DNA from 4 places in the Shinella sp. M31 genome. Region 2 is predicted to be linked to each of the others. Evidence: predicted binding sites of a transcription regulator. Region 2 holds the regulator's gene; each other region holds the start of a gene.
What was found. The regulator LexA, encoded in region 2, represses DNA repair genes until DNA is damaged. The targets are predictions, from matches to a motif close to TGTTCNNNNTGTGTTCNG.
Positions count from the first base shown of each region.

Region 1: the regulator LexA is predicted to act here: its motif matches at 1,638-1,655, upstream of recA (recombinase RecA).
Region 3: the regulator LexA is predicted to act here: its motif matches at 2,600-2,617, upstream of ACOZKU_RS25700 (ribonuclease).
Region 4: the regulator LexA is predicted to act here: its motif matches at 5,040-5,057, upstream of ACOZKU_RS06760 (ImuA family protein).

Region 1 is NZ_JBLZPH010000104.1:52-7,920, forward strand. Features, by position in the region: partial or broken gene ACOZKU_RS17935 (pseudouridine-5'-phosphate glycosidase) at 1-553, opposite strand, end outside; gene ACOZKU_RS17940 (carbohydrate kinase family protein) at 600-1,547, opposite strand; gene recA (recombinase RecA) at 1,782-2,867, shown strand; gene alaS (alanine--tRNA ligase) at 3,232-5,892, shown strand; gene ACOZKU_RS17955 (GGDEF domain-containing protein) at 6,005-7,237, shown strand; gene ACOZKU_RS17960 (SulP family inorganic anion transporter) at 7,234-7,869, opposite strand, start outside.
Region 2 is NZ_JBLZPH010000095.1:13,165-21,033, forward strand. Features, by position in the region: gene ACOZKU_RS16080 (ComEC/Rec2 family competence protein) at 1-1,766, shown strand, start outside; gene lexA (transcriptional repressor LexA) at 1,909-2,637, opposite strand; gene ACOZKU_RS16090 (beta strand repeat-containing protein) at 3,203-6,040, shown strand; gene glp (gephyrin-like molybdotransferase Glp) at 6,203-7,420, opposite strand; gene moaC (cyclic pyranopterin monophosphate synthase MoaC) at 7,420-7,869, opposite strand, start outside.
Region 3 is NZ_JBLZPH010000159.1:10,586-18,454, reverse strand. Features, by position in the region: gene ettA (energy-dependent translational throttle protein EttA) at 1-1,641, opposite strand, end outside; gene ACOZKU_RS25700 (ribonuclease) at 1,841-2,584, opposite strand; gene ACOZKU_RS25695 (alpha/beta fold hydrolase) at 2,758-3,717, shown strand; gene ACOZKU_RS25690 (DMT family transporter) at 3,714-4,658, shown strand; gene ACOZKU_RS25685 (CaiB/BaiF CoA transferase family protein) at 4,827-6,023, shown strand; gene ACOZKU_RS25680 (thiamine pyrophosphate-binding protein) at 6,020-7,669, shown strand; gene ACOZKU_RS25675 (TIGR01244 family sulfur transferase) at 7,705-7,869, opposite strand, start outside.
Region 4 is NZ_JBLZPH010000046.1:9,077-16,945, reverse strand. Features, by position in the region: gene ACOZKU_RS06770 (error-prone DNA polymerase) at 1-2,805, opposite strand, end outside; gene ACOZKU_RS06765 (Y-family DNA polymerase) at 2,802-4,313, opposite strand; gene ACOZKU_RS06760 (ImuA family protein) at 4,234-4,989, opposite strand; gene ACOZKU_RS06755 (ATP-dependent helicase) at 5,209-7,278, shown strand; gene dinB (DNA polymerase IV) at 7,280-7,869, shown strand, end outside.

The DNA of each region.
Region 1 (7,869 bases), on a different contig from region 2:
CGACCGGCACGCCGCGGGTTTCCAGAACTTCCAGCGTCTTCGGAATATCGAGGATCGCCTTGGCACCGGCGCAGACGACGATGACGCCGGTGCGCGAGAGTTCATCGAGGTCGGCGGAAATGTCGAAGGTTTCTTCGGCCTTGCGGTGCACGCCGCCGATGCCGCCGGTCGCAAAGACCTTAATGCCGGCGCGGGCGGCACCGATCATCGTGGCGGCGACGGTGGTGGCGCCGGTGCGGCGCTCGGCGATTGCAAAGGCGAGGTCGGCGCGCGAGAGCTTCATGGCGCCCTGCGTCTGGGCAAGCGCTTCCAGCTTTGCCTCGTCGAGGCCGATATGCAGCACGCCGTCGATGACCGCGATGGTCGCCGGCACGGCGCCCTGTTCGCGAATGATGCGCTCTACGCTGCGCGCCATCTCGAGATTGCCCGGATAGGGCATGCCATGGGTGATGATCGTCGATTCGAGCGCGACGATCGGGGCGCCGCGCCCCTTGGCGGCGGCGACTTCGTCGGAATACTGCATCGGCAGAAGGGGAGAAACGGGTCGGGTCATGCGATGTCCTTACAAAATCCTGGGAGGAAATTCGGGCAAAAAAGTCTCATGACAGGATTTCCGCCTGCGGCACAAGCGAAAGTGCGGCAGCAAGGGCCGCCTGCGACATTTCTTCGGCGACGGCGAGCGGCGAGCGCACGGTGATAGTCGCCGCTGCCACGCCGTGGCGGAGAGAACCCGTGATACCTTTGCCGGAGAGCACGGCGTTGAGAAAGCCGGAGGCAAGCGAATCGCCCGCGCCCGTGACATCGCCGAGTTCAGGGATTTCTGGAGGAAAGATCGATGCGGCCTGCGTCTTGTCGAAGGCGATGACGCCACGCCCGCCGCGCGTCACGACGCCGGCGGAAAGTCCGGCGGCACGCAGGATTTTTGGCCAGTCGGCCGGGTCTTGCGCATCCTCTCCCGTCAGGGCGCGCGCTTCCGCCTCGTTCATGAAGAGAAAGGCGAGGGCATCGAGGCTTTCGCGGAACCGCACCACCTTGGCCGGCGAAATGGCGATGCCGGCGAGCGGTACGGCCGCTGCTTTGGCCGCTTGCGACATCGTGAAGAGCGTGTCGGCGGGCAGATTGGCGTCCGTCAGGATCAGCCCCGCCGCCGCCATCGCCTCGCGCATGGCGCGCTGCCGCAGCCGGCGCGGCGAAAACAGCCGGTAGAGATCCATATCGGCAAGCGCGATGACGAGGTTGCCGTCCCGCTCGATGATCGCCGTGTAGCTCGGCGTCGCCCGGTCGAGGAAGATGAAAGGCGTGTCCTCGACACCGGCCGCCTCAGCCGCCGACGCCACGATATCGCCGTCCGCGTCACCGCCGCGTGGCGAGACGAGCCGCACAGCATGGCCGAGCCGGGCGAGGTTGCGCGCCGCATTGAACGCGCCGCCGCCCGCCTCGACGAACCAGCTGCCGGGATTGCTTGCCCCCGGCGCCGTCTCGCCGGCAATGCGTCCGCGCCTGTCCACATGGGCGCCGCCCATCACCAGAATCGTTTTGTTCGTCATCGTCTTCCTTACATCCGGCAGGCCGATTCGTGCGGATCGCGCTCCGTCGGCTACCGATTTGTTCCTGTTCCTGCGCCAGCCTTATCAACTTGAAACGAAAATAGAACACACCATCGATTCACAAAAATATTCAAATGGATGAATGCATCTTGTAAAACGAGAACAAAATGTGTACATACGGTTCATCGACGGCTTCGTTGCCTGTCTTGCTTCAATAACCTAAAGGTGGACCAAATGGCACAAAACACTTTGCGGCTCGTAGAGGAAAAATCAGTGGATAAAAGCAAGGCACTCGAAGCGGCTCTCTCTCAGATCGAGCGCTCGTTCGGCAAGGGCTCCATCATGAAGCTCGGCGGCAAGGACAGCGTCATCGAGGTCGAGACGGTTTCGACGGGCTCTCTCAGCCTCGACGTGGCGCTCGGCATCGGCGGCCTGCCCAAGGGACGTATCGTCGAAATCTACGGTCCGGAAAGCTCGGGCAAGACGACGCTGGCGCTGCAGACCATCGCAGAAGCCCAGAAGAAGGGCGGCATCTGCGCTTTCGTCGACGCCGAACACGCGCTCGATCCGATCTATGCCCGTAAGCTCGGCGTCGATCTGGAAAATCTCCTGATCTCGCAGCCCGACACCGGCGAACAGGCGCTTGAAATCACCGACACGCTGGTGCGCTCCGGCGCCATCGACGTGCTGGTCGTCGACTCGGTTGCGGCGCTGACGCCGCGCGCCGAAATCGAAGGCGAGATGGGCGAGAGCCTGCCGGGCCTTCAGGCCCGCCTGATGAGCCAGGCGCTGCGCAAGCTCACCGCCTCGATCTCCAAGTCGAACACCATGGTCATCTTCATCAACCAGATCCGCATGAAGATCGGCGTCGTTTACGGTTCGCCTGAGGTGACGACGGGTGGTAACGCGCTGAAGTTTTACGCCTCCGTCCGCCTCGACATCCGCCGTATCGGCGCCGTCAAGGAACGCGATGAAGTCATCGGCAACCAGACCCGCGTCAAGGTCGTCAAGAACAAGATGGCACCGCCCTTCAAACAGGTCGAATTCGACATCATGTATGGTGAAGGCGTCTCCAAGACGGGCGAACTCGTCGATCTCGGCGTCAAGGCCGGCATTGTCGAGAAGTCGGGCGCCTGGTTCTCCTATAACAGCCAGCGCCTCGGCCAGGGCCGTGAGAATGCCAAGACGTTCCTGCGCGACAATCCCGATGTCGCCCGCGAGATCGAAACGACATTGCGCCAGAATGCCGGCCTGATCGCCGACCGCTTCCTGGAAAACGGCGGGCCGGACCCGAACGACGGTGGCGACGGCGAGCCCTGATTGCGCCGCGGCGGCTGAACGGGCTGTCGCAAATGCATGCCGCGGTTTCTTGAATGCGGCATGGGCGGATTGAAAACGTGGAAAACCGGCCTCTTCTTCGCGAAAGGCCGGTTTTTTGACGTCTGGACAGGGGCGGGGGCGGGCGATAAAAGCCTTCAGTTCTCGCGCGCGCCCGCGTTTTCGGCCTTTCCCCAGGGAATGCCGGCAGGTGCGTGCAGTTTCGACGGAATTCGCGGATGGTGGCCTTTTCAGGCCTCCGGCGGGCACTCCGGCCGGCGGGGCGGTTTCGCATCTGCTGAACAGAAATTTGGTGGATGTTGCGCCCCGGCCTGGAGCGCAGACAGTGGCAAGGTAAGGACGCGATATGAGCGGCGTGAATGAGATCCGGTCGACTTTCCTCGACTATTTCCGCAAGAATGACCACGAGGTCGTGTCCTCCAGCCCGCTCGTGCCGCGCAACGACCCGACGCTGATGTTCACAAATGCCGGCATGGTGCAGTTCAAGAACGTCTTCACCGGCCTAGAGCAGCGTCCCTATTCGCGCGCCGTGACCGCGCAGAAATGCGTGCGCGCCGGCGGCAAGCACAATGACCTCGACAATGTCGGCTACACCGCACGCCATCACACCTTCTTCGAGATGCTCGGCAACTTCTCCTTCGGCGATTATTTCAAGGAACGCGCCATCGAGCTGGCCTGGAACCTGATCACCAAGGAATTCGGCATCGACAAGAAGCGTCTTCTCGTCACCGTCTACCACACCGACGACCAAGCCTTCGACCTCTGGAAGAAGATCGCCGGCCTGACCGACGATCGCATCATCCGCATTCCGACCAGCGACAATTTCTGGGCGATGGGCGATACCGGCCCCTGCGGCCCGTGCTCGGAAATCTTCTACGACCACGGCGATCATATCTGGGGCGGCCCGCCCGGCTCGCCGGAAGAGGACGGCGACCGCTTCATCGAGATCTGGAACCTCGTCTTCATGCAGTTCGAGCAGGTGACGAAGGAAGAGCGCGTCGACCTGCCGCGCCCGTCCATCGATACCGGCATGGGCCTTGAGCGTGTGGCGGCCCTGCTTCAGGGCAAGCATGATAACTACGATATCGACCTGTTCCGCGCGCTGATCGACGCCTCCGTCGAGGCGACCGGCGTCAAGGCCGAGGGCGAAGCCCGCGCCAGCCACCGGGTCATCGCCGACCATCTGCGTTCCTCCGCGTTCCTGATTGCCGACGGCGTGCTGCCGGCCAAGGACGGCCGCGGCTATGTGCTGCGCCGCATCATGCGCCGCGCCATGCGCCACGCGCAGCTTCTTGGCGCCAAGGAACCGCTGATGTGGAAGCTGCTCCCGACGCTGGTCGGCGAGATGGGCCGCGCCTACCCCGAACTGCAGCGCGCCGAAGCGCTGATTTCCGAGACGCTGAAGCTCGAGGAAACCCGCTTCCGCACCACGCTGGAACGCGGCCTCAACCTGCTCTCCGACGCGACCTCGACGCTCACCAAGGGCGACATGCTGGACGGCGAGACCGCCTTCAAGCTCTACGACACCTATGGTTTCCCGCTGGACCTGACGCAGGATGCGCTGCGCGCCCGCGAAATCAACGTCGATCTCTCCGGCTTCACCGATGCCATGGAGCGCCAGAAGGCCGAAGCGCGCTCGCACTGGGCCGGCTCCGGCGACAAGGCGATGGAGACGATCTGGTTCGAGCTCAAGGAAAAGCTCGGCGCGACGGAATTCCTCGGCTACGACACCGAGACCGCCGAAGGCGTCGTCCAGGCGATCGTGCGCCATGGCAAGGCGGTCGACAGTGCCGCAGCCGGCGAAGAGGTGCAGATCGTCGTCAACCAGACGCCGTTCTATGGCGAATCCGGCGGCCAGATGGGCGATACCGGCATCATCTCGTCCGACAATGCCAAGCTCACCGTTTCGGACACGCAGAAGAAGGGCGAGGGCGTCTTCGTTCATGTCGCGACCGTTGCCGAGGGCACGCTGAAGGTCGGCGATGCCGTCGCCTTGAATGTCGATCACGCCCGCCGTTCGCGCTTGCGCGCCAACCATTCGGCCACGCATCTGCTGCACGAGGCGCTGCGCGAGGTGCTCGGCACCCACGTTGCCCAGAAGGGCTCGCTGGTGGCGCCCGAGCGCCTGCGCTTCGACGTCTCGCACCCCAAGCCCATGACGGCCGATGAACTGCGCGTCATCGAGGACATGGCCAACGAGATCATCGTGCAGAATTCGCCTGTCACCACCCGCCTGATGACGGTCGACGACGCGATTGCCGAGGGCGCCATGGCGCTGTTCGGTGAAAAATACGGCGATGAAGTGCGCGTCGTTTCGATGGGCCAGGGCGTTCGCGGCGCCAAGGCGAACCGCGCCTATTCGGTCGAGCTGTGCGGCGGCACGCATGTGTCGTCCACCGGCGAAATCGGCCTCGTGCGCATCCTTTCCGATAGCGCCGTCGGCTCCGGCGTGCGCCGTCTGGAAGCCCTGACGGGCGAGGCGGCCCGCGCCTATCTCGCCGAGCAGGACGAGCGCGTGAAGGCGCTGGCCACCACGCTGAAGGCCCAGCCGGGCGAAGTGCTCGCCCGTGTCGAGGCGCTGGTCGACGAGCGTCGCAAGCTCGAGCGCGAACTGACGGAGGCCAAGAAGAAGCTCGCGCTTTCCGGCGGCCCGTCGGGTGGCGACGACGGTGTTCGCGAGGTTGCCGGCATCAAGTATCTCGGCAAGGTCGTCACCGGTGTCGAGCCGAAGGATCTGAAGAGCCTGGCGGACGAAGGCAAGAAGAGCCTCGGCTCCGGCGTCGTCACCTTCGTCGGCGTCTCGCCGGACGGTAAGGCGAGTGCCGTCGTGGCCGTCACGGACGACCTGACCGGCCGCTTCAGCGCGGTAGACCTGGTGCGCCGCGCCTCCGAGGCGCTCGGCGGCAAGGGCGGCGGCGGCCGCCCCGACATGGCGCAGGCCGGCGGTCCCGATGGCTCCAAGGCTGCGGATGCCGTAGACGCGGTGGCTGCCGTCATCGCCGGCTGATCGGGCGGTCAAACATCCTTCATCGATACGGCGGCGGGCTTTTGGCCCGCCGTTTTGTTTGCGAAGTCTTCAAGCTTTGCGCCTAGCATCTCCCCCGTGCGGGGAGCGTGTTTTGATTGAAAATATCGTCAGCATTTCAACCTTGATGATCTGTACCTTCCTGTCGACCATGGTCGTCGGGATATTCATGTTGCAGGTCTGGCTGACCGACCGGCGCCATGCGGCGGCAGGCTACTGGTGTCTGTCCATGTGGGTTGGCTCGCTCTGCACGCTGCTTTATGCGATGCGCCCCATGGGCTATCCGATGCTGACCGTCGGCGTTGCCAACATGCTGGCTGCGCTGGGCTATGCCCTGATGTGGGCCGGCTTTCGCGTCTTCGAGCGGCGCGCAGCCTCTCCGCTGGTCGTGGCGGCGGGGCCGGTGCTGTGGAGCCTTGGTTATCTCTTCGTACCCGCCATCACCGAAGACGTGAACAACCGCATCATTCTCTCGTCGTTGATCATCACGGCCTATTCGGTGTGGATCGGCCTCGATCTCTGGCGCGGGCGCGGCGGCGAGAGGCTGCCGAGCCGCACCATGTCCGCCGTCTTCTTCCTGTCGCACGGCATCATCTATTCGCTGCGCATCCCGATGGCCATCGTTTCGCCGGCGCCGCTCGGCAATGGCACGGCGCATTCCGCCTGGTTTGCGCTGTTCACGCTGGAACTCTTCGCTCACACGATCCTCGCCGCCATCGCCATGCTCGTTCTTATCAAGGAGCGCGGCGAGGCGCTCTATCGACAGGCGTCGCGCACCGACGCGCTGACAGGCATCGCCAATCGCGGTTCGTTCTTCGAGGACACGCGCATCCATCTTGCCGGACGCAACGACGGCACGCTGATGATCTTCGACCTCGACCGCTTCAAGGCGATCAACGACACGCATGGTCATGTGGCGGGCGATGCGGTTCTCAAGCGCTTCGCGGTGCATATCTCGGCCTCGCTGGAGGAGGGTATGCTGTTTTGCCGTTTCGGCGGGGAAGAGTTCGCGCTTTTTGCGCCCCGGCACAATATATCGCGGGCGGCGCTCTTCGCTGAACGGCTGCGGCAGGAGGTTGCGGCGCTCACCATCCTGAGCGAGGGGCGTGAGATCGGCGTCTCCGTCAGCATCGGCCTTGCCGATGTCGCGACCTTCGGCGCGGATTTCGACCGTCTGCATTCAGCCGCCGACGGGGCGCTCTATGCGGCGAAGGAAGCCGGACGCAACTGCGTCATGCGGGCAGCACCGGCCGCCGTGCTGTCCGGTTTTGCCGAGCGCATGTGCAAGCCCGCCGCCCGTCCCACCGGGGTCGCCGTCGCAGGTTAGGCAGCCCCGATCCGCTCCAGCGCATCGCTTGCCGCATTGGTGAAGATGACATGGTCGTGCAGGCCGTGCGCTTCGAGAAGACGGCGCATGTCCGGCTTCAGGCCGGCAATGTAGATCTGGACACCGGATCTGGTAGCCTTGCGCACCAGTCCTTCGATGACGCTGGCGGCGGTGGAGTCGATCAGCGGAACGTCGGTGCAATCGAGCACGAAGTTGCGCCGCTGGTCGGCGATACGGTCGAGCACGGAGCCGACGCTGGCGGCCGCACCGAAGAAGAACACGCCACTGATGCGATAGACCACGGTATCGGGATCGTCCGCCACGACCGGCCGCTCCGATATGCTGCCATCGTCCTTGCCGGCGTTTTCGACGGCGCGGACAAGGCGCGGCACGCTTTCCTCGCGGATGTCGACCGCCTTGCCCATGCGGTCGATGAACAGCACGGCCCCAAGCAGGAAGCCGACGACGATGCCTTCCGTGAGATCGCGGAACACGACGAGCAGGAAGGTGACCGCGACGACCGCCGCGTCGCCCCGCGAGGAGCGGATCAAGGCGGCGATGGCCGGGCGCTCGACCATGTTGAAGGCGACCACCGCGAGCACGCCAGCAAGGGCTGCGAGCGGGATGTAGCT
Region 2 (7,869 bases):
TTGCGGCGAAACCGGCGGGTCTTGAGGAGCGGATCCGGCAGGAGATCGCGACATGGCGCAACAATCTGACCGAGCATATCCGCGGCCGGATCGGCGGCGATGCAGGCGCCATCGCCGCCGCCCTGGTGACGGCCGAACAGCGTGCGATCAGCCCGGAAACGGTGGAGGCGTTGCGGCAGGCGGGGCTCGCCCATGTGCTGGCGATATCCGGGCTCAACATGGTGCTGGCGGCCGGCACGTTTCTCGTCGGCGCACGCATGCTGATGGCGCTGATCCCCGGTTTTGCCGAGCGATATCCGGCAAAGAAAATCGCCGCCGCCGGGGCGCTCGTCATGGTGACGCTCTATATTCTCGTCTCGGGCGGGGCGCTTTCGGCGGTTCGGTCGTGGATCATGATCTGCGTCATGCTCGTCGCCGTGCTGTTCGGCCGGTCGGCGATCAGCCTGCGCAATGTCGCGCTCTCGGCCATCCTCATCCTGGTGATTACGCCGTCGGCGGTCACCAATCCCGGTTTTCAGATGTCCTATGCCGCAACGCTGGGGCTTGTCGCCGGCTATGCGGCATGGCGCGAGCGGCCGGTGAAACGGGAGAGCCGGGGCGGGGTGTTGCCGGCCGCCGGCGGTTCGGCCGGCCGCTTCCTCGGCGGATTGGTGCTCTCCTCGCTGATCGGCGGTTTTTCGACGCTGATCTATTCGATCGGCCACTTTAACCGGATTCCGGCCTATGGGCTGGCGGGCAACCTCCTCACCATGCCCGCCATCAGCGCCATCGTCATGCCCTTCGGCCTCGTCGCCGTGCTGCTGATGCCTTTCGGGCTCGATGCCATTCCCTTCGCGATCATGGGCAAGGGGATCGAGTGGATGATCGCCCTGTCCAACTGGGTGGCGAGCTGGAAGGGCGAGATCGTCACCGGCCGCATCCCGTTCGCCGCCTTTCTGCTGATCGGGTTCGGCGGCGGGCTCGTCTGTATCCTCAGAACGCGCCTTCGCCATGCGGGAACATTGCTCGTGCTGATCGGCATCGCCGTCGCATTCCGGCCCGGTGATCACAGAAGGCCCGAGGTTCTGGTCTCGGAAGACGGCCGCCTCGTCGCCATCCTGCGCGAGAGTGGGGTTGCGACGAACCGTGCCCGCCCGCCGGATTTCGTCTATGCGCAATGGCGCCGGGCCCTGCGGCTGGACGAGGTCGTCAAGCCGACGATGCGAAAGACCGCCGGGCTGACGGTCGAAGTACAGGATGCTGCTGACGAAACCACGAAAAAACGAAAATCGCCACGCCACAAGGCAAATCGCGAAAAGGCGAAAGCGGCCATGCTGTCCGCGCTCGACGCGGCGGCAAAGCAGGCGGGTTTCGTCTGCGAGACCAAGGCTTTCTGCGTGGCCGTTTCACCAAACGAATGGCGTATCGCCACGCTGGAAGACGTCGCGTTCCTCGGCACGGCCTGCGATCTCGCAGACCTCGTCATCACGCAGGTGCCGCTTCGCACCGCTGCGTGCCGCTCCGGTGCAAAGCTCATCACCGCCCGACACCTGCGGCGAACCGGAGCCCTGGAGATCATTGCCGCCGAGGAGGAAAATGCTCCCTTCATGCTCGAAGCCAGCATCACGCCTGCCGTTGAAACGCTGGATCGCCCGTGGTCGCGCCACCGCACCTATGACTGGCGAACCGGAACTTACACCAGCGGCAACGCCGAGGGAGACCGTCGCCAAAGCGGCGCTCACGGCGGCTTCATTGACGTCGAGGCGATCAGCCCGAGCGATTTTTGAGCTCAACACCTCGTTGGCCGGTCCGGCAAATCCAGTCCTAGAACCGCACAGGCTCGGCGCCTTGATGAAGGCGCACAATCCAGAAAGCAGGTATGCACTCTCAGAGGCGCGCTATAGCACGAGCGCCTCCGGCAGGGTTCGCTTAGTTGTAACGCCGGATAAGCCCGACCAGCTTGCCCTGGATCTTCACGCGATCCGGTCCGAAGATGCGGGTTTCATAGGCGGGGTTGGCGGCTTCGAGCGCGATGGATGCACCCTTGCGGCGGAAGCGCTTCAGCGTGGCTTCCTCGTCGTCGACGAGCGCCACGATGATTTCCCCGGGATTGGCGCTGCTGGTATCGCGAATGATGACCGTGTCGCCATCGAAGATGCCGGCTTCGATCATCGAATCGCCCTTGACCTCCAGCGCGTAGTGAGCTCCGCTACCGATCATTTCGGCCGGGACGGTGATGTCATGCGTGTTGTTCTGAATGGCGGAGATCGGCACGCCCGCGGCGATACGGCCCATGACGGGCACGGAGACCGAAGACGACATGACGTCTGATTGCGGTGTTGCGACCCGGTGCGGGGGCGTCGGTGCCGCCGGCTGTTTGCCGCGGCTGCCTTCGACAACGGTGGGTGAAAAGCCGCGACGGGGCTGCTGGCTTGCCGAATAGGCTTCGGGAAGCTTGATGACCTCGAGCGCCCGCGCCCGGTTGGGCAAGCGGCGAATGAAGCCGCGCTCCTCGAGCGCCGTGATGAGACGATGGATACCGGATTTGGAGGCGAGATCCAGCGCGTCCTTCATCTCGTCGAACGACGGCGGGATGCCGGATTCCTTCATACGCTCGTGAATGAACAGGAGCAGTTCCTGTTGTTTGCGCGTCAGCATGGCCTCTCCACCGAGAATCGTGAAACAAATCCAGAACAGACACTATCTGTTCCATATGTGTTCCGCAAGGGGCCGCTGAAACAATATGGCGATGAAACCGTGCTCCCGTACTGGCCAAAAGGAACGGCACGGATACCGGTCAAGGGATGCGGGAGGCTTGCCTTGCGCCGTACTAGGGTCCTGTGGGATATCAAATGTAAGAAAAAAAGATAATTATAGAATAAGCTCGGATTCACGCGCGTTCTTTATTTCGAGGCGTCATTGAGAACGACGCGCTCAAGGACTGAAGGAGCACCTCAACGCGAAACTACGTCGCGTTGGGGGAAGGGATTTCCTCTCTGTCTTCTCTGTGAACCGAACCATCTGCGATGGGCAGCTCCTCTATGCAACACGGGCTGACGACACCCGTGTTCCCGACTCCGCAAGCAAAGATGTCGTCTTGTTCACTGGCCTTTCTCTTGTCGAGTGGCCTGATGCGCGCTGTTGAATGCGTTCGCATGAAACCGCGGTTCTACCGAAATCACGCTGAATTCCGATCAATCACAGCAGTTCAGGAGTGTTACCGATGACCGTCACAACCACCTTCGCCACGACCACCACGACCGCCCAGTTCGGGGTAAATACGTTCACGCCGGGTACCCAAATCCTGCCGGACGTGCTGGGACTCGACAATGGCGGCTTCGTCGCCGCTTACAATACCGCAAACGGCAACTTCATTCTCTTGGATTTCTACGATGCCGACTCAAATCAGGTCGGCAGTTTCCGCGTCCCCTATGACGACGCCAACACTGAGCCTCCCGGAAAGCCTTCGCTGACCAAGCTTGCCAATGGCAACGTCTTGGTCGTGTGGGATGACAACAACCCGGCCGAAAGCGAACTGATCGGCCGCATCTTCGACCAGGACGGCAATGCTGTCGGCGGCGAACTGACCCTGAGCGGTCCGTCGATCGCTTTCGAGGACCCGATCACCAGCGCGCTCAGCGGGGGCGGCTTCGTCATCAGCTTTACGTTCGGAGGCAATATCTTCTTCGGCCGCTACAGCGACACCGGCGTCCAGTTGGGCAGCTTCACCCAAGTCAATGCGGCGACCGTCGGCATCCAGAACGACGCGTCCGTCGTCGGGTTGGCCGATGGCGGCTTCGTCGTCACCTATACGGACACCGACCCGGCCAACCAGCCGCTCAGGGCCACGATCTACAATGCCGACGGCAGCCTGCGCACCGCAGACTTCGTGATCGATGGCTTCGGTGACAACACGCAATCAGCATTGGCGGCGCTGCCGAACGGCAATTGGGCCGTGGTTTACACGGACTCCGGCTGGGCAGAAGGCGGCACGCTGGGCAATGGCATCACGCTCGAAATTTTCGACGCCAACGGGGTCGCCCAGACCGGTTTCATCAAGGTCAACACCTCAAGCACCGTAGACGAGGTCGATCCCGACATTGCCGTCCTGTCGAACGGCTTCATCGTCGTCAGTTGGACGCGCCCCTTTAACGGCACTGTCGATGACATCTTCGCCCGCATCTTCGATCAGAACGGCAATGCCTTGTCGGCCAACTTGGCGAGCGAATTCGCAATCGCGGCGGAAGGTCTCGACCGCGACATTCTGTCTGCCCTCGGCATCCTGCAAAATGGCAAATTCGTCACCGTATGGCAGGATAGCGGCGATACCGACGGCGACGCCGGCCGCATCACCGGCGAAGTGAACGAACTGATCCGCACCAGCGTCAGCGACGGTGCAAGCGATACGATCCAGGTCGATTCGCTGCACGACATCGCGTCGGGCAATGCCGGCAACGATACGTTCCAAGGGGGCGGTCTCGACGCCTTTGCCAACGACACGATCGACGGCGGTGCGGATTCCGACCGCATCCTGGCCACCGGCGACATCAGCCTCGTGGACACGACGATCATCTCTGTCGAGGAAATCGAGTTCGAGGCCGTGGCACCGGAAAAGCTCGTCATCGTCCGCGCCGACCAGATCGGAGCCGGCCTTGCAGCCGATCTCGTTCTCGACTTTGCGGCTGTCGGTACGGCTGACCGTTTCCGCGTCGAAATGCGCGATGCCACCTCGGTCGACCTGTCACAACTCCAAGTGCAGGATTTCAATCCCAATGTCGGTGAGGGCGACCGGCTGATCATCCTCGGCGACAACGACGACGAAACGATGCGCGGAACGTCGGTGCGTGACGAATTGTTTGGCACGGGAGGCAACGACGTACTGGACGGCGGCGCGGGTGGCGACTATCTGTCCGGCGGAACCGGTTCCGACCGGGTCACCTATGCCCATGCGGCGGCCGGCGTGGTCGCAAGCCTTTCCAGCCCGGGAGGCAATACCGGTGAAGCGGCTGGCGACACCTACAACTCTATCGAGAATCTCACCGGTTCTGCGTTCAACGACACCCTGACCGGCACGAACGGCACCAACAGCATTCTCGGTGGGAACGGTGACGACAGGATCTCCGGCCTCGGCGGAAACGACAACATCTTCGGCAACGATGGCAACGACGTCCTGCTCGGTGGCGCGGGCGCGGACAAGTTTTCCGGCGGCGCCGGAAGCGATCGGGTGACCTATGAGGATGCTGCCGCGGCCGTGATCGCCAATCTTTCCAGTTCGGGAGGCAACACCGGGGAGGCAGCTGGCGACACCTATAATTCGGTCGAAAACCTAACCGGCTCGGCCTTCAACGACACGCTGACGGGCAATAACGGCACCAACAGCATTCTCGGCGGCAATGGCGCGGACACGATCTCCGGCCTCGGCGGGAGCGACAATTTGTTCGGGCAGGATGGCAACGACACCTTGATCGGTGGGGCCGGCGCCGACGCGTTGTCAGGCGGCAATGGAACGGACAGGGCCTCCTATCAGACGGCCGCGGCCGGTGTGGTTGCAAGCTTGACAACGCCGGCCAGCAATACCGGCGACGCGGCGGGCGACACCTATTCATCGATCGAAAATCTGACCGGTTCGGCCTTCAATGACACGTTGACGGGCAACAGCAATGTCAACGTCCTGATCGGCGGCAATGGCAACGATACGCTGAACGGTCGGGCCGGCAATGACACGCTGACCGGGGGCAGCGGGAACGACACGTTCCTGTTCAATACGGCGCTCGGGGCCGCCAACGTCGATTCCATCACGGACTTCAACTTCGCCAACGACACGATCCAACTGGATAATGCCATCTTCAACGCAATTGTCGGTGTGGGCGTCCTCAGTGCCGCGCAGTTCGTCGCCAATACGAGCGGCACGGCAGGCGATTCCAACGATCGCATCATTTACGAAACCGATACCGGGAAGCTGTTCTACGACAGCAACGGCAATGCGGCGGGTGGATCGGTGCTGTTTGCGACGCTTTCTGCAGGGCTCGGCATCACCAATGCCGATTTCTTCATCGTCTAGAGCAGTTCCGGTTCGCAGGAAATGCTTTAGGTTCTTGTATTACCGCATTTCCAGGCAAAGCGACTTCGCTTCGGCTGGAAATGCTCCAGCGGCGTTGCCGCGAGATAGGATCGGCTTGAATGTTCAAGGCGTCGGATCTTCCGGCGCCTTGCTTCCGGCGGCCTACGGTTCGCGCACCAGCAGCACGTCGCAGGCCGTGCCGGCTTCGACGGCGGGCGCGTTCGGAGGGCGGATGAGCAGGCCTTCGGAGTCGGCGAAAATCCGCATCATGGACGAATCCTGTTTGTCGAAGGGGGTAACGCGCAGGTCACCATCGGGTCCGCGGGTGATGCGGGCGCGCACATAGTCCTGGCGATGGTCGTTTTCCTTGATCGGTACGGCGGTGAACGCCTTGTGAATGCGGTCTTTCGCCGGCAGGTGGGCGAGGCAACGCACCAGGGGCTCGAGGAAGAGCAGGGCGCAGACGAGGCTGGAGACGGGATTGCCGGGAAGGCCGACGATCCTGACATCGCCGAGGCGCCCGACCATCAGCGGTTTTCCGGGGCGCATGGCGATGCGCCAGAAGTCGAGTTCCATGCCGGCTTCGCCGAGCACGGGCTGGACCAGATCGAAATCGCCGACCGAGGCGCCGCCGAGCGTGACGAGCACGTCGATATCCAGCGCGAGGGCCTTCTGCACGGCTTCGAGGATCGCCGGCTTGTCATCGCCGACAATGCCGAGGTCAATGATCTCGGCGCCGGAGGCGCGCGCGATCGCGGAGACGCCGTAGGTGTTGGAGGCGATGATCTGACTTGCGCCGGGCGGCGTGCCGGGCGTGACAAGCTCATCGCCGGTGGCGAGCACGGCGATGCGGGGACGGGCATAGACCGTAAGCTCCGCATGGTTCATTGCGGCCGCGACGGTGAGGCGTCCGGCATCGAGCACATCGCCGGTCCGAAGCAGCACGTCGCCTTCGGCAAAATCCTGGCCGCGCGGGCGGATGTGGCGGCCCTTAGGCGTCAGGAACGTCGTGCGGATGCGATCTCCATCCAGCTTTTCGGCGTCTTCCTGCAACAGCACCGTATCGGCAAAAGCGGGCAGCGGTGCGCCAGTGAAGATGCGCACGGCCTCTCCGGGACCGGCCGTTCCCTCGAAGGCATGGCCGGCGGCCGAAGTGCCGACGACCTTGAGGATCGACCCCAGTGCGGCGATATCGGCATGGCGCACCGCGTAGCCGTCCATGGCGGAATTGTCGAAGGGCGGCTGGGTGAGGCGGGCGGCGACGTCCTCGGCCAGCACGCGGCCGTCCGCTTCATGAAGCGGGACCCTTTCCGTCCGTTGCGTGGGCTTGGCCGCGGAAAGCAGGCGGTCGAGGGCGTCGGCAACGGGGAGGAGGGACATCAGGGCTCTCTGCGTTTGTAGTCACCGGAGCGGCCGCCGGATTTTTCGGCAAGGCGCACGCCGCCGATCTCCATTTCGCGATCGGCAGCCTTGGCCATGTCGTAGATCGTGAGGCAGGCGACGCTGACGGCGGTCAGTGCCTCCATCTCGACGCCGGTGCGGCCGATGAGCTTCGCCATGGCCTCGATGCGCAGGCCGGGCAGGGCGTGATCCGCGCGGATATCGACCGTCACCTTGGTCAGCATCAGCGGATGGCAGAGCGGGATGAGACTGGACGTCTGCTTGGCGGCCATGATGCCGGCCAGCCGTGCCGTGCCGATCACGTCGCCCTTCTTGGCGTCGCCCTTGAGGATCAGGTCGAGCGTTTCCGGCGCCATGCGGATGAAACCCTCGGCGACAGCGATGCGCACGGTCTCGGCCTTGTCGCCGACATCCACCATGTGCGCTTC
Region 3 (7,869 bases), on a different contig from region 2:
CAGGCGCTTGTAGGCCTGGCTGCCGGGGTTGAGGGCATCGGGGCCGAGACGGCGGACCTTGTCCTCTTCATAGTCTTCGAAGTTGCCTTCAAACCATTCGACATGGCCGTCGCCTTCGAAGGCCAGGATGTGGGTCGCCAGACGGTCGAGGAACATGCGATCGTGGCTGATGATGATCGCGCAGCCGGCGAAGTTTTCCAGTGCGCTTTCCAGCGCACCCAGCGTTTCCGTATCGAGGTCGTTGGTCGGTTCGTCGAGCAGCAGCACGTTGCCACCGGCCTTCAGCATCTTGGCGAGGTGCACGCGGTTGCGCTGGCCGCCCGAGAGATTGCCGACCTTCTGCTGCTGGTCGCCGCCCTTGAAGTTGAAGGCGCCGCAATAGGCGCGCGAATTCATTTCGAACTTGCCGAGCTTGACGACTTCCGCACCGCCGGAGATTTCCTCCCAGACGGTCTTGTTGCCGTCGAGCGCATCGCGGCTCTGGTCGACATAACCGAGATGCACGGTATCGCCGATGCGGATCGTGCCGGCATCCGGCTTTTCCTGGCCGGTGATCATCTTGAACAGCGTCGACTTGCCGGCGCCGTTCGGGCCGATGATGCCGACGATGCCGCCCGGCGGCAGCTTGATCGACAGGTCGTTGATCAGCGTGCGGCCCTCGAAGCCCTTGTTGATGCCTTCCAACTCGATGACCACATTGCCGAGGCGCTCGGAGACCGGGATGATGATCTGCGCATCGCCGGGCCGGATGTTCTCGGCCGCATCGACCAGCTGCTCATAGGCCTTGATACGGGCCTTGGACTTGGCCTGGCGGGCCTTGGGGCTGGAGGCGATCCATTCCTGTTCGCGCGACAGCGCCTTCTGGCGGCCGGCTTCCTCGCGGCTTTCCTGCTGCATGCGCTTGGCCTTGGCCATCAGATAGGCCGAGTAGTTGCCTTCGTAAGGAATGCCGCGGCCACGGTCGAGCTCGAGAATCCAGCCCGTCACGTTGTCGAGGAAGTAGCGGTCGTGGGTGATCATCATCACGGCGCCCGGATAGTCGCGCAGGTGCTTTTCCAGCCAGGCGATGGTCTCGGCGTCGAGGTGGTTGGTCGGTTCGTCGAGCAGCAGCAGGTCCGGTTGCGACAAGAGCAGGCGGCAGAGCGCGATACGGCGGCGTTCACCACCCGACAGCAGCGTGACGTCAGAATCCTTGGGTGGGCAGCGCAGGGCTTCCATCGCCATTTCGACCTGCTGTTCGAGGTCCCAGAGGTTCTGGCTGTCGATGATGTCCTGGAGCTTGGCGCCTTCGTCCGCCGTCTCGTCGGAATAGTTCATCATCAGTTCGTTGTAGCGGTCGAGCACGGCCTGCTTGTCGGCCACGCCTTCCATGACGTTCTCGAAGGCGGTCTTGGCCGGATCGAGCTTCGGCTCCTGTTCCAGGTAGCCGACGGTCGCGCCTTCGGCGAGCCAGGCCTCACCGGTATATTCCTTGTCCTGACCGGCGATGATGCGCAGCACCGTCGACTTACCGGCACCGTTCGGGCCGAGGATACCGATCTTGGCATCGGGATAGAACGACAGGTTGACGTTCTCGAGGATTTTCTTGGCGCCGTAGGCCTTGTTGAGCCCCGACATATGATAAATGAACTGGCGTGCCATGCGAACGTGCTCCGGATCGGACGAATTTGCCCGCTATGTAGGGTAATTCTCCGCCCGCGGCAATCAGCGAAAGCCGCGGCGCACAGGCGAATGGCAATCCGCCACCCCAAAGCGAGGGCCGATATGCAAACTCCGCCTCGCCATCCGGGAAACAACGCGACGACCGCCACACATGCGCCGTCCGGCGCCGCGGCGGCCCCTAACCCGCCTGCGCCATGCCCGTCGTGCCTTCCGTGCAGCGCGACGTCGTGGGCGAGGCACCGCCGATCAGGGCCTCCAGCGTGCCCTCACCCGCCGCAAGCCCGATGGTGAGGCCGATGACGATGGGCTTGCCGTCGGCACCCTTGCGGCAGCTGAGCCGCACGCGTTCGCCGGCACCGGGGCCGAAAGCCTCGTCGAAGGCGACGCGGACCTCCGCCAGCGTCACCGCCGCTCCGGCCTTTCCGCCGAAAAGGGCCGGCACCGGCGAGGCGTTCAACGCATCGAGCAGGTCCAGCGAGCGGCTGTAATAAGCCTCTGCGGACGGTGCGACGCAGCTGCCGCTCCTCAGCCATTGCCGGCGGTCGAGGCCAAGCTTCGCGGCGGGCATGGCGACGAGCAGGCGGTCCTTGGTGGCCGACGCCAGAACGATCTCCGGCAAGTCCGTCCACTTGCCCTTGCGCGCCTTCTGCTGGAGCGCGGCATCGATACCGCAATAGCTTTTCCGTGCCTGGAAGCGGCTCACCAGCAAGAATTGCTTCGACGCCATCGTGAAACCGCCGCAGCCGCGGCTTTTCGGCCGCGCCGCGCAATAGCCGGGCTGCCAGCTGACGGACAGGACTTCCCGCGCGCCCTTTGCCGGCGCGGACTGCGCGGCGGCGGGTTGCGAGAGACCGAGGCAGGCGAGAAGCAAGGCGACAAAGGAGACGACGGCTTTGAACGGCAAGGCAGCATTGGTCATCATGACAGGCTCCCGAATGAGAACAAAACAAGATCATTTACAACCAAGAATCAAGAAAGTGCAACCGAAAATCGGATAAATCGCGAAATGCGCGAGCCAAATCAAAAATACACGCCGCATCCCATTGTCTTTGCATTGCAAATCGCGTTGACCTCTAGGAAATGGAGGATGGGGCCGTGTTTTCAGAGGCAGAGACGCTCAAGAGCGCAACCGGCGCCACGCTTGCCCTGCGCCACGAGGCGGCGCGCGGCGAGGCGCGCGGCATCCTGCTTCTGAGCCACGGTCTTGCCGAGCACAGTGCGCGCTACGCCGCCTTTGCGGCGCGCATGGCGGGCGAAGGGCTGCATGTCTATGCGCATGACCATCGCGGCCACGGCTTCACGACCGCGCCGGATGCGCCGCTCGGCCAGTTTGCGCCGCGCGACGGCATTTCGCGGGTGATCGCGGATATGCGCGCGGTTCGCGACCATGCCGTTTCCCGTCATCCCGGCCTGCCGGTCGTGCTTTTCGGCCATTCGATGGGCGGGCTCATGGCGCTCGCCTTCGCAGAGGCCCACCCGGCCGATATCGATGCGCTTGCCGTGTGGAATTCCAATCTCGAACCGGGTTTTGCCGGGCGGATCGCCCAGGTGGTTCTTGCTGCCGAGCGCATGCTGAAGGGCTCGGACGTGCCGAGCGGCATCCTGCCCCGCCTCACCTTCGCCGCCTGGGGCGACAAGATTGCCGGCCACCGCACCGCTTTCGACTGGCTGTCGCATGACACCGCAGAGGTCGATGCCTATATCGCCGATCCGCTGTGCGGTTTCGATATCAATGTCTCCATGTGGATCGATATCTTCGCCGTCACCTTCGCCGATGCCTCGGCTGAAGGCCTTGCCCGGCTTCCGAAAAACCTGCCGATCAACCTCGTCGGCGGGAACGAGGATCCCGCCACCGATTTCGGCAAGGCGACGCTGGCTTTTGCCGAACGACTGAAAAAATCACGGCTTGAGGACGTCACCACAACGGTCTATCGCGGAATGCGCCACGAAACGCTGAATGAAAGCCCTGCCCTGCGCGATCCCGCCATCGAAGCCTTTGCCGGCTGGTGCCGGCGGGTCATCGCCGAAAAGCGGCGGAGTCCGGAACACACATGACCCCATCTGCCATCACGCCACCGCGCCAGGAGATCGGCTTCGGGCTCGCCCTCATGGTGCTCTCGGTGCTCATCTCGCCGATCATCGATATTTTCGCCAAGCTCGCGGTGACCGCCGTTCCGGCAACCGAGATCACCTTCGTGCGCCTGCTGTTCCAGATGACGGTGCTGGCGCCGATCTGTCTTTATCGCGGCACGCTGCTCGCCGTGACCTGGCGCAAGATGGCCCTGCATGCCGCCCGCGGCCTGCTGATGGCGATCACCATGATCAGCTTCGTCACACCGCTCGCCGTGATGGAGGTGGCCGATGCCATTGCCATCTTCTTCGTCGAGCCGATCATCCTCACCATTCTCGGCGCGATCGTCCTCAAGGAAACCATCGGCTGGCGGCGCTATACGGCGTGCGGCGTCGGCTTCTTCGGTTCCATGCTGGTCATCCAGCCGAGCCTGGAGGAAGTGGGCCTGATCGCGCTGCTGCCGGTCGTCGCAGCCTTCTCGCTCGCCCTGTTCTTCCTTCTGACGCGCCTCGTCGCGCAGAAGGAAGATCCGTGGTCGATGCAGTTCTATGCCGGCCTCTGGGGCGCGCTTTTCGCGGGGTTGCTGCTTTTCTTCGGCAGCCGCGCCGGCATCTCCTTCCTGACGCCCGTCATGCCGAATATGCAGCACACGCTCTATATCGCGGGCGCGGCCGTCGCCGCCACCATTGCCGGCGTGCTCGGCGTCTATGCCTATCGCTCGGCGCCGGCCTCAACGCTCGCACCGCTGCAATATCTCGAGATCGTCTCGGCGACGATCTTCGGCTGGTGGGTGTTCGGCGACTTGCCGGACGCGCTGAAATGGCTCGGCATCGCCATCATCATCACATCGGGCCTCTACGTGATCTGGCGCGAGCGGCAACTCAACAAGACGGGGGCAGCGGCACCCGTTTCCGCCCCGATCTGAGGAAGCTCGGCCGGCTCTCGCTCGGGCAGGCATCAAGTCAGTCTCAGGCGTCATGATCTCCCCCCGGCCTGCGGCTTTCGTGCCTGCCGGCTTTTTGTTATCCAAGGGAAAACGGGCGAAAAGCCCGACGGCCGGCTGCTTTGCGCCGGTCACGAGGAGGAGTACACGATGGAGAAGTCGAACCTGCCGCTGTCGGGCATCAGGGTCATCGAACTGGCGCGGGTCCTGGCAGGCCCCTGGGCCGGGCAGATGCTGGCCGATCTCGGCGCCGATGTCATCAAGATCGAAAACCCCGACGGCGGCGACGATACGCGTGCCTGGGGCCCGCCCTTCGTCACGGGCAAGGACGGCGAAAACCTCTCTGCCGCCTATTACCACTCCACCAATCGCGGCAAACGCTCGATCAGCGTGGACCTGAAGACCGAGGAAGGCCGCGAGACCGTTCACCGTCTCATCGCCACCGCCGATATCGTCATCGAAAATTTCAAGGTGGGCGGCCTCACGAAATACGGGCTGGACTACCAGAGCCTCGCGAAGAAACACCCGAAGCTCATCTATTGCTCGATCACCGGCTTCGGCCAGGATGGTCCCTATGCCGCCCGCGCCGGCTACGATTACATCGTGCAGGGCATGTCCGGCTTCATGTCGGTCACGGGGGCTCCGGATGGCGAGCCGATGAAGGCGGGCGTGGCGATTGCCGACATCTTTACCGGCATCTATGCCGTCACCGCGATCCAGGCCGCGCTCATCCATGTCATGAAGACTGGCCAGGGCCAGCATGTCGACATGGCGCTGCTCGATGTGCAGTCCGCCGTGATGGCGAACCAGAACATGAACTTCCTCACCTCCGGCAAGGCGCCGGCGCGGCTCGGCAATGCGCATCCGAACATCTCGCCCTATGAGGTGGTGCCGGCCTCCGACGGTCACATCATCCTCGCGGTGGGCAATGATGGGCAGTTCCGCAAGCTGTGCGGCATTCTGAAGCTCGCGGGCGTGCCTGAAGACGAGCGTTTCGCCACCAACCACGCCCGCGTCGCCAACCGCGTCGAAGTCCGCCGCCTCGTCACGGAGGCGACGGCCACGCTCAGCAAGGCCGATCTGCTCGATGCCTGCGAACGCGAAGGCGTGCCGGCCGGGCCGATCAACTCCATTGCCGAGACCTTCGACGACCCGCAGATCAAGGCGCGCGGCATGCGCGTCGACCTGCCGGATGCCGACGGTAATCTTATTCCCGGCGTGCGCACGCCCATTGTTTTCTCCGGCACGCCGCTCGTTTACGATCGCCCCAGCCCGCGGCTCGGCGAACATACCGATGCCGTGATGGCGGAACTCGCAACGCTCGAAGCAGGAAAGAAAAGCGCATGAAGACCGGTGGCCAGTTGATCGTCGACGCCCTCGTTGCCAATGGCGTCAAGCGCGTCGCCTGCGTGCCGGGCGAAAGCTACCTCGCCGTGCTCGATGCGCTGCATGACACGGATGTGGACGTGCTCGTCTGCCGCCAGGAAGGCGGCGCTGCGATGATGGCCGATTGCTGGGGGCGCCTGACGGGCGAGCCCGGCATCTGCATGGTCACGCGCGGGCCGGGCGCCACCAATGCCTCGGCCGGCCTGCATATCGCACGGCAGGATTCCATTCCGATGATCCTCTTCATTGGCCAGGTGCAGCGCGATGCGCGCGAGCGCGAGGCCTTCCAGGAGGTGGAATACCGCCGCGCCTTCACCGAAGTCGCCAAATGGGTGGCGGAGATCGACGATGCCCGCCGCATTCCCGAATTCGTCACCCGCGCTTTTGCCGTCGCCACCTCGGGCCGCCCCGGCCCGGTCGTGCTGGCTTTGCCGGAGGACATGCTGACGGATGAGGTCGAGACGGTCGAGCCGCAGGCCTATATGCCGGTCGAGGCCCATCCCGGCCGCAAGCAGATCGCCGAACTCGCAAACCTGCTCGAAGCCGCCGAACGCCCGCTCGTCATCCTAGGCGGCACGCGCTGGTCTGAGGAGAGCGTCACGGCCTTCACGGACTTTGCCGAGCGCTGGTCGCTGCCGGTCTCCTGCTCGTTCCGCCGGCAGATGCTGTTCGATCACCAGCACCCCAACTATGCCGGCGACAGCGGCATCGGCATCAACCCGGCGCTGGGCAAGGAAATCCGCGAGGCGGACCTCGTCGTGCTGCTCGGCGGCCGCTATTCCGAAATGCCGTCTTCCACCTATAGTCTGCTGCAGAGCCCCTACCCCGCGCAGAAGCTGGTGCATGTCTATCCCGACCCGTCCGAGCTCGGCCGCGTCTATCGCCCGGATCTCGCCATCTGTGCCGCCCCGGAGGATTTCGTTGCAGCGCTTGACGGCGTCTCGCCGAAGAGCACGCCGCGCTGGGCCGCCCGCACCGCCGCCATGCACGACTCCTTCCTGAAATGGTCCACGCCGCCGATGGCCGGCCCCGGCGACGTGCAGATGGGTCCTATCATGGCCTGGCTCGAAGAGAATGTCGCCGACGACACGATCTTTGCCAACGGCGCCGGCAACTACGCGACGTGGGTGCACCGTTTCCACCGCTTCCGCCGTTTCGCCACGCAGGCGGCGCCGACATCGGGCTCGATGGGCTACGGCCTGCCGGCCGCCGTTGCCGCCAAGCAGCTCTTCCCGGAGCGTGAGGTCATCTGCTTTGCCGGCGATGGCTGCTTCATGATGCACGGCCAGGAATTTGCAACCGCCGTACGCTACAATCTGCCGATCATCACCGTCGTCGTGAACAACGGCATCTACGGCACGATCCGCATGCATCAGGAGCGGGAATATCCCGGCCGCGTCAGCGCGACAGACCTGACAAACCCGGATTTCGCAGCCCTTGCCATCGCCTATGGCGGCCACGGCGAGACGGTGGAAAAGACGGAAGATTTTGCCGATGCTTTCCTGCGCGCCCGCGCCAGCGGCAAGCCGGCGATCATCGAGGTGAAACTCGACCCCGAAGCGATCACGCCGACGCGCACGCTTTCGGATATCCGCAGCGGGAAATGATCTTCGAGGGGCGGTGAAAACCGCCCCTTCCCCTATCAGCCGCGGAGGTGCTGCGCCTGTTCGTAGGTCTTGGTCGAGCGCATGCCGGAGCGGCAATAGCCGAGCATCGGGCGCGGCAGGTCGTCGAGCGCGTCCATCATGCCGCTGACGGCTTCCGCCGTCACGCCCATCGAGCCGACGGGCACATGGGCGGTCTGGAT
Region 4 (7,869 bases), on a different contig from region 2:
GCACGTCACGATGCTCCGCCTTGTCAAATTCTCCCGCAAGAACGAGATCGGATGGCTGCGCAAGGTCAGTCCCGTGTGGGTGTAATCCTCGATGACATTGTGGCCCTCGGTCATCGCACGCAGATCGACATCTGGCTCCTGCTGTTCGGCAATGGTGCGCGCTTCGCGCTCGGCCGCGGCGGCAAAGAGCGGGAGAGGTTCGTCGCGCAATGCCTTGATCGCCCAAAGCGCGTCTCGCCGTTCAAGACCGAGGGATGGCAGAAAGGCGTCGGCCTCGGCAAGTTCCACGAGCGCGGCAGCCGGCACGCCGGATCGTCGCCACATATCGTCGACGCTGTCGAAAGGCTGATCGGCACGGGCGGCGGTGATTTTCGCGGCATTAGCGGTCGCCAGCCCGCGCACCATCCGCATCCCGAGACGCACGGCATGACGATCACCATCTCCGATCGGCTCAAGCGTGCAGTCCCAGCGCGAGCGGTTGACGCACACCGGACGAACTTCGACGCCGTGCTTTCGTGCATCGCCGGCGATCTGGGCAGGCGCATAGAATCCCATCGGTTGCGAGTTCAACAAGGCGGCGCAGAAGGCATCGGGATAGTGGCATTTCACGAAGCTGCTCGCATAGGCGATCAGGGCAAAAGAGGCCGCATGGCTCTCCGGAAAACCATAGGACCCGAACCCTTCCAGCTGAGAAAACGTCTTTTCCGCGAAGTCCGCCGAATAGCCGTTGTGGATCATACCCTTGACGAGCTTTTCCTTGAAGCGGCTGACGCCGCCGGTGAACTTGAAGGTGGCCATGCTTTTGCGCAATTGATCCGCCTCGCCTCCGGTAAAACCGGCACAGACCATCGCCACCTTCATGGCGGATTCCTGAAACAGCGGTACGCCGAGCGTCTTGCGCAGGACGGCCTCCAGTTCGGGCGTCGGGTATTCCGGCTGCTCCTTGCCCTCGCGACGTCGCAGGTACGGATGGACCATATCCCCCTGGATCGGCCCCGGCCGCACGATGGCCACCTGGATGACGAGATCGTAGAACGTCTGCGGCTTCATGCGCGGCAACATCGACATCTGCGCGCGGCTCTCGATCTGAAATGTACCAAGCGTGTCGGCCCTCCGGATCATCTCGTAGGTGTTGGCGTCTTCCTGTTCAATCTTCGCCAAATCGAGATCGCGACCCTTATGCTGGCGGATCAGGTCGAACGCCTTGCTCATGCATGTGAGCATGCCGAGCGCCAGGACGTCGACCTTCATCATTTTCAGCGCCTCGACGTCATCCTTGTCCCATTCGATGACCTGCCGGTCCTTCATGCTCGCGGGCTCGATGGGGACGAGATCGTCAAGACGGTCGTGGGTCAGGACGAACCCGCCGGGATGCTGGCCAAGATGGCGCGGCGTGCCCATCAGCTGCTGAGCGAGCGTCAGCGTGAGCACGAGACGCCGGTCCTCGGGATTGAGGTTGAGTTCGCGGACATTGCGCTCGCTCACCTCTTCCGACCATGACCACATGCCCGACGAGAGTGCCTTGATCACGTCCTCCGGCAATCCCAGCGCCTTGCCGACATCCCGGATGGCGCCTTTCGCGCGGTAGCGGGTGACGGTGGCGCACAACGCCGCCTTGTCATGGCCGTACGTCCTGTAGATCCACTGGATGACCTCTTCGCGCCGTTCATGTTCGAAATCGACGTCGATATCCGGCGGCTCGTTGCGCTCGGTACTGACGAACCGTTCGAAAAGCAGGTCGTTCGTCTCGGGGTCGATGGAGGTGATGCCGAGAATATAGCAGACGGCTGAATTCGCGGCCGAACCGCGCCCCTGGCACAGAATGCCTGCGGACCTCGCATATTTGACAATGGAAAACACCGTCAGGAAATAGGGGGCGTATTGCATCGCTTCGATGAGATCGAGTTCGTGCCGGACGATCTTCAGGGTCTTGGGCGGCAGTCCCTCAGGGTATCTGTCGGGGACGCATTGCCAGACATAATGCTCGAGCGAGGCCTGCGCATCCTTGCCGGGAACGATGGCCTCCTCGGGATACTGGTAGGTCAACTCCTCGAGCGAGAATTTGCAACGGGCGACGATCTCCATCGTGCGGGCCAGCGCATCGCGATAACGGGGAAAGAGGCGCTCCATTTCCTCGGGTGGCTTCAGGTAGCGGTCGGCATGGCGCTCGCGCTCGAAGCCGACATCGTCGATTGTGGTGTTGGTCCTGATGCAGCTCACGACGTCCTGCAGCTGGCGCCGATCAGGATCGTGAAACAGCACATCGTTCGTCACCACCGGGCGCACGCCGAAGCGGGTGGCGAGGTTCGACAGGTTGTGCAGTCGCAACTGGTCGCGCGGCCGCCGGCGTAAGGTGAGCGCCATATAAGCGCGGTCTCCGAAAATCTCCGCCATCTTGCGGAGCTGCACCGCGCAGGCTTCGTCCGGCAGCCCGGGAACTAGCACGCCGATCAATCCCTCCGCATACCGGGCGACATCGTCGAGATGGAGAATGCAGTTCGCTTTTCCGCCTCTGGATTTGCCAAGGGTGAGAAGCCGGGTCAGCCTGGAATACGCGGCGCGATCGGTCGGATAGACGAGGATCGACATGCCGTCCTGGAGGTCAAGACGACAGCCGACGACCAGACGGATGTTCGTCTCGCGTGATGCCTCGAGCGCCCGGACGATGCCGGCAAGCGAATTGCGGTCGACCACGCCGAGCGCGGGAATGCCGAGCGCCTTTGCCGTCTGGAAAAGCGCGTCGGCCGATGATGCCCCGCGCAGGAAGCTGAAATGTGTCGTGACCTGAAGCTCGGCGTAGCTCATGCGAAGATCCCATGCATGAACCAGCGGTGAGAGCCGGTTGCCGGATCGACACCGTCACCGCTGCGGAAAATCCACAGCCGCTCGCCACTCTCGTCCTCGACGACAAAGTAGTCACGCACCGCATCATATTCCGCGTCGCGCCTCCACCATTCTCCGAATATCCGCTCTGGACCGTCGGCGCGCTTGACGCGTCGGCGCTTGCCCCGCCAGGTGATCGACACTGGCGGGTGGTCGGGCATCAGCGCGATCACCTCGATGAGCTCCGGCTGGGCGAGGAGGCGGACAGGTCGGGGCCAATGCTGGGTCCAGGTCGCGCCGACTGCGGCTGCTGCTGGGTCGAGCCGCTGCACGCTGCGCTCCGGAACGTCGCTTGCCACCGGCGTCACGCGGTAGACCCGCTGACCGCGGTTCGCGAAAATATCGATCAGGGGGACGACGTCGGTAACCTCCTCTTCGACCAGTGAGGATGCCTTTTGAACCTCCTCCAGCGGCTCGCTCATGGCGGCGACGAGCGATAGCCGCTCGATGCCGAAACCTGGTTCGATCTTTTCCGTCCGGTCGCGCAGGAGCTTGGTGAGCCAGGCGACATCGCGCGACGGCTTGGCCGTGCCGGCGCGAATGGCCTGCCTCGTGCCGTCAACCTTCTCGACGATCAGGTCGGTGCGGCGGACGCCGTGACCCCTTTTCTGCAACTCGCCGACGAGCTTCCGCGCGAGATCAGCGACGTACCGGTTGATCGTCTCGGCAGCACCGATCGGCTCGGCGAACGCCTTGCTGACCTCGACGATATCCGGTGTGCGGATGGGATCGATGGGCTCGGGCATGCGTCCATACATCTGGTCGAGGCGGCGGCCGATTTCAGGTCCGAACCGAAGGGCGAGGGGGGCGCGCGCCGTTGCCGACAGCTGGCCGATAGACTGGAACCCCAGCGTCCTGAGATCCGAGACGACCTTTTCCGGCAGGCGGAGCAGGGAAATTGGTAGGCGTTCGACAGCGCGCGCCGTCTCGCCCTTCGGCACGATGAAAGTTTCGCGCGCGATCGCCCGGGCACAGGCACGTGCCGCGCCCCAAGTATCGGCGATGGCGACACGGGCCGTCAGCGACTTGGCGCGAAACCGGTTGGCCGTTGCGGTCAGCATGTTTTGCTCTCCGCCCTGCAGATGGTCGGCGCCTTCCGTATCCATCACTATCCCGTCGGGCGCATCGATCGCAACGAGGGGCGAATATTGCGTCAGCGCCCAGAGCGTGATGCGTTCAAGGGCAGCGGCGTCGGCCGCCGAATCGGCATCGACCAGCATCAGATCGCGAAACAGCGCCTGTGCCTTTGCCGCCGGCATTCCGACCTTCACGCCCACTTTCCGCGCTGCCGCATCGGCCGCTGCAACCCAGCGCCGAGAACCGCTTTTTGCGATGACGGCGATCGGTTTTTCAGCCGGCAACGAAGGATCGGCCCGCCTGATCCTGTCGGTGGGCAGGTCCGGTAGATAGATCGATACGACCCGAGGCATCACAGGCTCCAACGATAAACTCAGCGCACTCGCCCGCTTTCACGCGCATCAATTCCAGAAGCCAGTTTGGCCGTCCGACGCAGGGGACCGGCAGTTCCTCTGAGGGAAGCACGCTTACCCGCCATCGCGTGGTCGAGGCGGTCGGCTGACCATAGTCGGAGGCCTCTGTCGGCCGACGCCAGCGCCGGACCACCAGCGCCATCGTCCCGGTCTTTTCGGCGGCAAGCTGCAGCCGTCGGCTCGCCACCATCGGCAGGCGCACAAGTTCGGCGACGACAGCGCCGAGCCCGCCATAGGCAAGCGCTTCCTCGGCGTTCGCCAAGACATCTTCCTCCTTGTCGCTCTCGACGAAATAGACGCGGTCGGGATGAAGCCCCGCCTGGGCCAGCGCAGGAAAAAACAGGTCCGGTCGCGTCATGCACCAGACGATCGGTCCTTTAGTGCGCGCCGCGACGCCGGCGGCGAAGAGTGCGGCGGCCGCGCCGTCGATCGTGCCGGGACCACCGCCTGCGACCTCATGGAGCGCGCCATAGGCAAGGCCGGCGCCGGGAAGGGATGCGTCGATCTTCGGCACCCCGAACGGCAGAGCCGACCGCACGCGTGCTGCACCCCCTTCCAACAGGCGGATGCGCTCGCGAAGCTCGACAAGCAAGGGATTGAGTGCAGGCTCCGACACGGTAGAAATGACGCTCCTTCAGGGGTTTCCAGCAGCTGACTAAGCTGATACGTTCCTTTTTTGTTCCTAACGCTTTTGCGAGTCAATCCACCTAAAAAAGCGTTCCCGGCCATGACGGTCGCCCTGGACCGAGCGCGCCGCGCGATTCCATAAGGCCGATCAAAGGGATGGGTGAAGGGAACAGAACAGGAATTTTTTCTTAGGAAAATTTGGGGTTAGATGACGGCAGCCTATCTGGAGAAACTGAACGACCGCCAGCGCGAGGCGGTCGAGCATGGCGTCGGCCTGACCGACGGCACGATCGGCGGCCCGCTGCTGATCATTGCCGGTGCTGGCTCGGGAAAGACCAACACGCTTGCCCACCGTGTCGGCCATCTGATCGTCAATGGTGCGGATCTGCGGCGCATCCTGCTCATGACCTTCTCACGCCGGGCGGCATCCGAGATGGTGCGCCGCGTGCAGCGCATCTGCCGTCAGGTGCTCGGCGACAAATCCGCCGTGATGACGGATGCCATGGCCTGGGCCGGCACCTTTCATGGTATCGGTGCCCGGATCCTGCGCATGTATGCCGAGCAGATCGGTCTCAATGTCGATTTCACCATCCACGACCGGGAAGACAGCGCCGACCTGATGAACCTCGTTCGCCACGAGCTTGGTTTCTCCAAGATGGAAACCCGGTTTCCGACCAAGGGCACCTGCCTTGCGATCTATTCGCGCGTGGTCAATTCCGAAAGCTCGATCAATGAGGTTCTGAAATCGTCCTATCCCTATGTCATGGGTTGGGAGGAGCAGTTGAAGCAACTCTTCGCCGGCTACGTCGAGGCAAAGCAAGCGCAGAACGTCCTCGATTACGACGACCTGCTGCTCTACTGGGCTCAGGTCATGTCTGACCCGGAGCTGGCCGATGATATCGGTGGCCGGTTCGATCATGTTCTTGTCGATGAATACCAGGACACCAACCGCCTGCAGGCCTCTATCCTGATGGGGCTAAAGCCCGGCGGCCGCGGCCTGACCGTCGTCGGCGACGATGCCCAGTCGATCTATTCGTTTCGGGCGGCGACGGTGCGCAATATCCTCGATTTCCCGAAGGAGTTCTCGCCAAAACCGGCCGACGTCATCACGCTCGACCGCAACTATCGTTCGACACAGCCAATCCTCGCCGCGGCCAATGGCGTGATCGATCTCGCCCGCGAACGGTTCACCAAGAACCTCTGGACGGACCGGGAGTCCGAACAGCGGCCGATGCTTGTCACGGTGAAGGATGAGGCGGACCAGGCCAACTACATCGTCGAGCAGGTTTTGGCGAACCGAGAGATTGGCATGACCTTGAAGCAGCAGGCCGTGCTGTTCCGGACGTCGAGCCATAGCGGTGCGCTGGAGGTGGAATTAACCCGCCGGAATATCCCCTTCGTGAAGTTCGGCGGCTTGAAGTTCCTCGACAGCGCGCATGTGAAGGACCTGCTTGCGACGTTGCGCTTTGCGCAGAACCCGAGAGACCGCGTCGCCGGCTTCCGCCTCCTGCAGATGCTGCCCGGAATCGGACCTCAGACGGCTGGCAAGATCCTCGATACGATTGCCGTCGATCCCGAGCCGCTTCAGTCGCTTGCGGAAATTCCGCCACCGCCGAAGACGGGCAAGGATTGGCCTGCGTTTATCAGCTTGCTCACAACCCTCCGCAAAACCGAGGGCGGGTGGCCTGGAGAAATTGGTCTCGCGCGCCTCTGGTACGAGCCGCACCTTGATCGCATCCATGAGGATGCCGATACCCGCAAGGCCGACCTCAGCCAGCTCGAACAGATCGCCAGCGGCTATCCAAGCCGAGAGCGCTTCCTGACCGAACTCACCCTCGATCCACCCGACGCCACTAGCGATCAGGCCGGTGTGCCCTTGCTCGATGAGGACTATCTGATCCTTTCGACGATCCACTCCGCCAAGGGCCAGGAATGGCGGTCGGTGTTCATGTTGAATGTCATCGATGGCTGTATTCCATCCGATCTCGGTGTCGGTACGACTGCCGAACTGGAAGAGGAGCGCCGTCTGCTCTACGTCGGGATGACACGGGCGCGAGACAGTCTCTCCCTGATCACGCCGCAACGTTTCTTCACGCACGGACAAAACAGCCAGGGTGACCGGCATGTCTATGCCTCGCGCACGCGCTTCATCCCGGCAACACTCTTGCAGTTCTTCGAGGTGACGAGCTGGCCAAAGGTCTCGGCCGCCGCCAGCGAGCGCAGCGCCAAGCAAATCCGTATCGATGTTACCGCCCGCATGCGATCGATGTGGACATGAGATGAGCCAGGACGACGCCACACCGACGCGAAAGATCATCCATGTCGATATGGATGCCTTCTATGCGTCGGTCGAACAACGTGACAATCCCGAACTGCGCGGCAAACCGGTCGCCGTCGGAAGCCCCGCGGCACGCGGCGTCGTCGCGGCCGCCAGCTACGAGGCGCGTGCCTTCGGCGTGCGCTCCGCGATGCCATCGGTCACGGCGGCGCGCCAATGCCCCGACCTAATCTTCGTCACGCCGCGCTTCGACGTCTACCGAGCGGTGTCGATGCAAATCCGTGAGATCTTCGCCGAGTACACGCCGCTGATCGAGCCGCTGTCCCTCGACGAAGCATATCTTGATGTGACGACCAACCTGAAAGGCATGCAGATCGCCAGCGAGATCGCTGCGGAAATCCGCGCGAAGATCAAGCAAACGACGGGCCTCAATGCGTCTGCCGGGATTTCCTACAACAAATTCCTGGCCAAGATAGCTTCCGACCTCAACAAGCCGAACGGACAGGCCGTGATCACGCCGAGGAACGGTCCGGCCTTCGTCGAAAGCCTACCGGTGAAGAAATTCCATGGCGTCGGCCCCGCGACGGCAAA